One region of the Rhizobacter sp. P2_G4 genome, then DNA from elsewhere that is predicted to be linked to it. Evidence: predicted binding sites of a transcription regulator. Region 1 holds the regulator's gene; each other region holds the start of a gene.

The links. The regulator LexA, encoded in region 1, represses DNA repair genes until DNA is damaged. The targets are predictions, from matches to a motif close to ACTGTATNNNNATACAGT.
Region 2: the regulator LexA is predicted to act here: its motif matches at 788-805, upstream of recA (recombinase RecA).
Region 3: the regulator LexA is predicted to act here: its motif matches at 1,341-1,358, upstream of AC1DYS_RS30830 (PA0069 family radical SAM protein).

What each region holds. Positions count from the first base shown of each region.
Region 1 covers NZ_JBFUFG010000007.1:45,150-47,414, forward strand. Annotated here, with positions in the region: gene AC1DYS_RS22715 (asparaginase) at 1-520, opposite strand, end outside; gene lexA (transcriptional repressor LexA) at 603-1,280, shown strand; gene AC1DYS_RS22725 (helix-hairpin-helix domain-containing protein) at 1,292-1,633, shown strand; gene AC1DYS_RS22730 (P-loop nucleotide/nucleoside kinase family protein) at 1,678-2,187, shown strand; gene AC1DYS_RS22735 (VOC family protein) at 2,209-2,265, shown strand, end outside.
Region 2 covers NZ_JBFUFG010000001.1:566,957-569,221, reverse strand. Annotated here, with positions in the region: gene AC1DYS_RS02755 (response regulator) at 1-155, opposite strand, end outside; gene AC1DYS_RS02750 (MarR family transcriptional regulator) at 235-723, opposite strand; gene recA (recombinase RecA) at 865-1,956, shown strand; gene recX (recombination regulator RecX) at 1,965-2,265, shown strand, end outside.
Region 3 covers NZ_JBFUFG010000017.1:87,727-89,991, reverse strand. Annotated here, with positions in the region: gene AC1DYS_RS30840 (protealysin inhibitor emfourin) at 1-145, opposite strand, end outside; gene AC1DYS_RS30835 (M4 family metallopeptidase) at 154-1,239, opposite strand; gene AC1DYS_RS30830 (PA0069 family radical SAM protein) at 1,359-2,265, shown strand, end outside.

The DNA of each region.
Region 1 (2,265 bases):
TGTCGATCCGGTAGGTGTGGGTCTTGCGCACGTCGTGCGCGCCGTGCACCTGGCCGTTCACCACCGCCACCACGCCCCGCGCGCCAGCATGGCTCGCCACCCGCACCGCGTCGAGCAGGTTTTGCGGGCCATCGGCATGCAGCGAGGTGGCCGGGCGCATCGCAGCCGTCATCACCACCGGCTTGGTTGGTGCCAGCACGCGCTGCAGAAAGTAGGCCGTCTCTTCGAGCGTGTCTGTGCCGTGGGTCACGACGATGCCGGCCACGTCCGCTCGCGCCAGGTGGTGCGCCACGCGCAGCGCCAGGCTGCGCCACACCGCAAAACTCATGTCCTTGCTGTCGAGCTGTGCGACCTGCTCGCATTCGAGCGGCACGGCAGCCAAGGCCGGCACGGCCTGCACGAGTTGCGACACGCCGATCTGCGCCGCGGTGTAGCCCACGTTGTCGCCGGCCACGGCCGATGTGCCGGCGATGGTGCCGCCGGTGCCGAGAACCACGATCGTGCTTGCGTTCTTTTGCATTTTTCTCAAAGCTGGATGAAAATACAGCCACTGGATGGATGTTCAGCCTCGAACGTTCCGCCCTGTCGCTACAAGGATTGCCATGTACGAAGCGCCCAAACTGACCGACCGCCAGCAGCAGATTCTCGACCTGGTGCAAAGCGCCATCGAACGAACCGGCGCGCCGCCCACGCGGGCAGAAATCGCTGCCGAACTCGGCTTCAAATCGGCCAACGCGGCCGAAGAACATTTGCAGGCCCTCGCCCGCAAAGGCGTCATCGAACTCGTGGGTGGCACCTCGCGCGGCATCCGTTTGAAGTCTGACACATTGCGTGCGCTCAACGAGAGCCGCGGCAAGCAGTACAGCCTGCCCTTGCCCAGCCTGTCGCAGCTCACGCTGCCGCTGGTGGGCCGGGTGGCAGCCGGTAGCCCCATCCTCGCGCAAGAACACATCGACCAGACCTACCTGATGGAAGCCAGCATGTTCCCGCGCCGGCCCGACTACCTGCTGAAGGTCAAGGGCATGAGCATGCGAGACGCCGGCATCATGGACGGCGACCTGCTCGCCGTGCAGAAAGCCAAGGATGCCAAGAACGGCCAGATCGTCGTCGCGCGCCTGGGCGACGAGGTCACCGTCAAGCGCTTCAAGCGCACCCGCACGAGCATCGAGCTGCTGCCCGAGAACCCCGACTTCCAGCCCATCGTCATCCCCTTCGGTGACGTCGATTTCGAACTCGAAGGCCTGGCGGTCGGCTTGATCCGCAACAACATGCCGATGTGAGCGAAGTTGTCATGGCCACTGCCTCATCCGTCAAAGCTCAGGCCGTCAAGGCGCCGGCAATCAAAGCTCCGAAGGCGCACAGCGCAGCAGAGTGCCAGGCGCTCGAGCAGTTGCCCAACATCGGCCCTGCCTTGGCTGAAGACCTGCGCCTGATCGGCATCGATCACCCCAAACAGTTGCGCGGCAAAGACGCCTTCGTGCTTTACCAGCAGCTGTGTGCCATCACCGGCCAGCGCCACGACCCGTGCGTTCTCGACACCTTCATGGCCGCCACCGACTTCATGGCCGGCGCGGCGCCAGCGCCGTGGTGGAGCTATACGGCTCAGCGCAAAGCGTTGTTCGGGCAGGTGTGACAAGCCGGTCTGGGAGACCGGCGCAGCAAGTCCGCACTGAGCACTTGAGCACCGCGTTGCCTGAGCTTCTGGATATCGACGAACTATGTTCGCGACTGTCTGAGTGTGAGCCGGGGTCGGTCATTGGTGTAGAAGGTTTCATGGGCGCAGGCAAGTCTCATCTTGCTTCTTCAATCGGTTCGCGGCTTAGCCTTTTAGTTGTACATACCGACGACGTCGTAACTCCAGCCAACTCCAGCCGTCCCTACGAAGAACTTGTCGACTACGAACGTCTGCAGACGCAAATCAAGAAAGCGGCGGTTCTCCGGTTGTCCGTCGTAGTTGACGGAATTTGTCTGCGCAACATCTTGGCTAGAGCTGGCGTTTCTGCAGCGAAGTACATCTATGTGAAACGCATGACGGAAGGCGGGCTCTGGCACGATGGGTTTCATCTTTCAAGTTTCGAAGGCGACCCTGGCAGCACTCCAGGAGAGCCAGAGCAAAGCGACTTCATGTATCACGTCGAACAACGCCCACATGAATGCTCTGATTATTTTTTTGAACGCATAGAGTAAACATTCGCCCGGTAACTGACCATGAAACAGTCCATCGGCCAAATCTCCGTCGTCGTGCGCGACTACGACGAAGCCATC
Region 2 (2,265 bases), on a different contig from region 1:
AGGTCGAGGATGAGGAGATCGAACTCGTGCGAGCCGAGGGCCGCATCGGCCTCCGTGCCACTCGCGACGGCGTCCACGGCATAGCCGGAGTTGCGCAGTGTGCGCAGCAGTCCGTCGGCCAGGACCTGATCGTCTTCGGCAATCAGTATCCGCATGGCTGTCTCCTGGTTGCCCGCGCTGGTCGGCGTGCGGGATGAGTTGATTCTATTGAAGCGCCATTGCCGTCGGTGAGGATCAGGCGGCCGACCAGGCGCCCGCATACGCTTCAAGTCCCAGGGCCACCACGGTCGCCACATCGGCGCCGACCTCCGCGCGAAACTCCTGCTCGGCCTGGGCGACGGCCAACTCGAACGCCGCCAGCCACGACAGTCCAACCGTTGTGAAGCGCACCACGCGCGCTCGCCGATCGCGGTCATCCGGTACGCGCATCACCAAGCCCCAGGCTTCGCACTGATCCACGAGATCGCCCATCGCCTGCTTGCTCATGCCAGCGCGGGTGGCCAGATCGGTGAGGCGCGAACCTTCCAGCGCGAGGTGGCGCGTGATGTGGATGTGGGCGGCGCTCACCTGTTCGCGCGCCGCCAGGTTCGACAACGCAAGCGGGACCTCGACGTTGCGCGCCATCAGGGCGAGCACGCGCTCGTCGAAGCGGCGCACGGCGTGGCCGAGCAAGCGCCCGAGATGGGTCTGGCGCCAGGCGTCGGTGGCAGGCGGTTGGGTCATGGTCAGATCGTAAGGCAAACTGACAAAAAAACAGGTTTACTTCGCCGCACCAAGCTCGCAGAATGCTGTTCATTCATCCAGCCTGTTGTTAGAAACAGCTGCTTATCGATCTTCAACTCATTGATTCACAAGGGGATTTTCATGGACGCACCCGTCAAGGCACTGAACACCGAAAAGGCCAAGGCCTTACAAGCCGCGCTGGCCCAGATCGAAAAGCAATTCGGCAAGGGCTCGATCATGAAGCTCGGCGAGGGTGAGGTGATCGAGGACATCGAGGTCGTTTCCACCGGTTCGCTGGGCCTGGACATCGCGCTCGGCGTTGGCGGCCTGCCGCGGGGTCGGGTGATCGAAATCTACGGTCCGGAATCGTCGGGCAAGACCACGCTCACGCTGCAGGTCATCGCTGAAATGCAGAAGCTGGCCGGTACCTGCGCCTTCATCGATGCCGAGCACGCGCTCGATACGGCCTACGCGCAGAAGCTGGGCGTCAACCTGCAAGAGCTGCTGATCAGCCAGCCGGACACCGGTGAGCAGGCGCTCGAGATCGTCGACGCGCTGGTGCGCTCCGGCTCGGTCGATCTGGTGGTCATCGACTCGGTGGCCGCACTCACGCCCAAGGCCGAAATCGAAGGCGAGATGGGTGATTCGCTGCCCGGCCTGCAGGCCCGCCTGATGAGCCAGGCGCTGCGCAAGCTCACCGGCACCATCAAGAAGACCAACACCATGGTCATCTTCATCAACCAGATCCGCATGAAGATCGGCGTGATGTTCGGTTCGCCCGAAACCACCACCGGCGGCAATGCGCTGAAGTTTTACGCCTCGGTGCGGCTCGACATTCGCCGCATCGGCTCCATCAAGAAGGGCGAAGAAGTCATCGGCAACGAGACCAAGGTCAAGGTTGTGAAGAACAAGGTGTCGCCTCCGTTCAAGACGGCCGAGTTCGACATCCTCTACGGTCAGGGCATCAGCCGCGAAGGCGAGATCATCGACATGGGCGTTGAAGCCAAGGTGTTGGAGAAGTCGGGTTCCTGGTTTGCCTACAAGGGCGAAAAGATCGGCCAGGGCAAGGACAACGCCCGTGAGTTCCTGAAAGAGAACCCCGAGCTGTCGGTGGAGATCGAGAACAAGGTGCGCGACGCCATGGGCATCCCGCTGCTGCCGGCGGGTGAAGCCGTCGAGGCTGCGCCTGCCAAGAAGGGCAAGGCCGCCAAGGAACCGGTGCCGCAGGAGTAAGTCTGCGCATGAAGCCGCGGCTGTCGCTGAAGGGGCGCGGGCTGCAGATCCTTTCCCAGCGCGAGCACAGTCGCAGCGAACTGCAGCGCAAGCTGATGGTTCACGCCCGCGCGGCGGAAGCGGAAGACGGGTCCGAGTCGGCGCCCCCGGCCGTCGAACAGGTGGAGGCGGTGCTCGACTGGCTGCAGGCCAACCGCTACCTCAGCGAGGAGCGGTTCGTCGAAAGTCGCGTTCACGCCCGGGCGTCGCGCTTCGGCAACCTGCGCATTCGCCGGGAGTTGGCCCAGCATGGCGTGGCACTCACAGCCG
Region 3 (2,265 bases), on a different contig from region 1:
CAGCAGTCGACAGGAACGCGATGGCCTCGCGCTGTTGGGGCTCCAGCGACTCGCAACCGTGTTCGACGCTGAGATGCAGCCCAGCCAAGCCGCCCCTGCGCTCGATCCGCACCTTCACCACGTCATTTGCACCCCGAGCGACCATGGCAACCGCTACGCCTCGCTCAAGGGCACACCGACTTGCTGCCAGGCATTGCGACATTTCGCCGCGAGCGACGCGCCTCCAACCGTTTGGGCACTGGCCACGGTGAGGCTGGCGAACTCGCTGAAGGTGGCGTCGGTACGCAACCGCCGGTTCGTGCACGAGGCGTACCAGACCTGGAGGGCCTGACCCCAGGCCTGCCCATCGGCGGCGCTTGCAAACAGCGCAAAGGCCTTGTTGGGTATGCCGCTGTTGTCATGCACGTCTGCCGTGGGGTCCATCTCGCTGTAAAGCTCGGGCTGTTGCGAGAGGCAGTGCTCCGCCGACGGGTGCAGCATGTCGCGAAGGCAGGTGAAGCCCTTGGCTTTCGTCGGCGGCGCGATGATGCCCGCGCCCACGAGCCAGGCCTGCGGTTCGGTGACCGGCCACTGGTTCAGCCATTGATTGAACACCGCGCCGAAGACGTCGCTGATGCTTTCGTTGAGCGCGCCCGATTCGCCTTCGTAGCGCAACGCACTCTCGTTCTGCGTCACGCCGTGCGTCAGCTCGTGGCCGATGACGTCGGGCGAGAGGTACATCTCGGTGAAGAGTTCGCCATCGCCATCGCCGTACACCATCTGCTGGCCATTCCAGAACGCGTTGTCGTAGTTCTGGCTGTAATGCAGGCTGGAGACGAGGTCGATGCCCTTGTTGTCGATCGAGTTTCGGCCGAGCACGGTCTTGTAGAACTCGGCCACCTTCTGCGTCGTATCGAACACCGTCGTGAATCCGCCGGTCATCGACGACACCGGGCTGCCGGGCAAGACTTTCCGGTTCTGGCAATCGAACAGGTGCTGCGCTGGAAGCGTTGTGGCTTTCTGCGCCGCGAATCGCTCCACGTCGCGCAGGATGGCGATGCGATGAGCTTCTCTTAAGCCCCGCTGGCGCTCAGTCTCGAGGTAGGTGTCTTGCAGTGCCTTGCGGGTCGAAGCATCGAGGCTCGGGTCACGCGAGTACCTTCTCAGCACCTCGGGCGGCACGATGAAGCAGCAATGCGAACAAAAGCGAGTGAAGGTCGCACGACGTGTGTCAGCCTGAGAGAACAAGTCTTGAGCCATCGGGTCTCCTCGTCAAAGGTTGCGGTGCAGTTTATCGAAGTGCTTTGATCCCGGGAGATAGAACTCCTGCGACAAAGGCTTCTTGAGGACTGCAGATGAATGCTGTATAAATAAACAGTATGAATCGCAAGCCCTCTGTTCCCATCGACGTCACGCAACTCAAGGGGCGCGGAACGGCCTGGGCGATCGAGCACCGCTACACGCGGCAGCCGAGCGAAACCTTCGACGATGGCTGGGGCACGCTCGACCAGGCTGCGAGCGAAGAGCATGTGCCGGTCGCCACACAGATCATCGAAGAACGGGTCAAGTCGATCCTGTCGAGCAACGATTCACCCGACATCTCTTTCGACCTGTCGATCAACCCGTACCGCGGCTGCGAGCATGGGTGCATCTACTGTTTTGCGCGCCCGACGCACAGCTATCTCAACATGTCACCCGGCCTCGATTTCGAGACCCGCATCATCGCCAAGGTGAACGCGGCCGAGCGGCTGCGCGAGGCATTTGCCAGTCGCAGCTACGAAGCTTCCTTCCTCAACATTGGCTCGGCGACTGACGCCTACCAACCCATCGAACGCAAGCTCGGCATCACCCGCTCGATCATCGAGTTGCTGGCCGAATGTCGGCATCCGTTTTCGCTGGTTACCAAGTCAGCGGGCATCGAGCGTGACCTCGATCTCATCGGGCCGATGGCCGCCGATCACCTGGTGGCGGTGTACGTGTCGGTCACCTCGCTCGACGCCAACCTCGCACGAATCCTGGAACCGAGAGCCGCGGCGCCGCACCGACGTCTTCGCACCATCGAGACGCTGGCCAAGGCCGGAGTGCCGGTGGGTGTGAGCGTGTCGCCAGTGATCCCCTTTATCAACGAACCCGAGATCGAACGCATTCTCGAAGCCGCTGCGGCGGCAGGTGCGCGAGCGGCTTTCAGCGTGGTGTTGCGGCTGCCGTGGGAGGTGAATCCGCTGTTCCAGCAGTGGCTGGAGCAGCACTTCCCCGACCGGGCCGGGCGCGTGATGGCACGCGTGC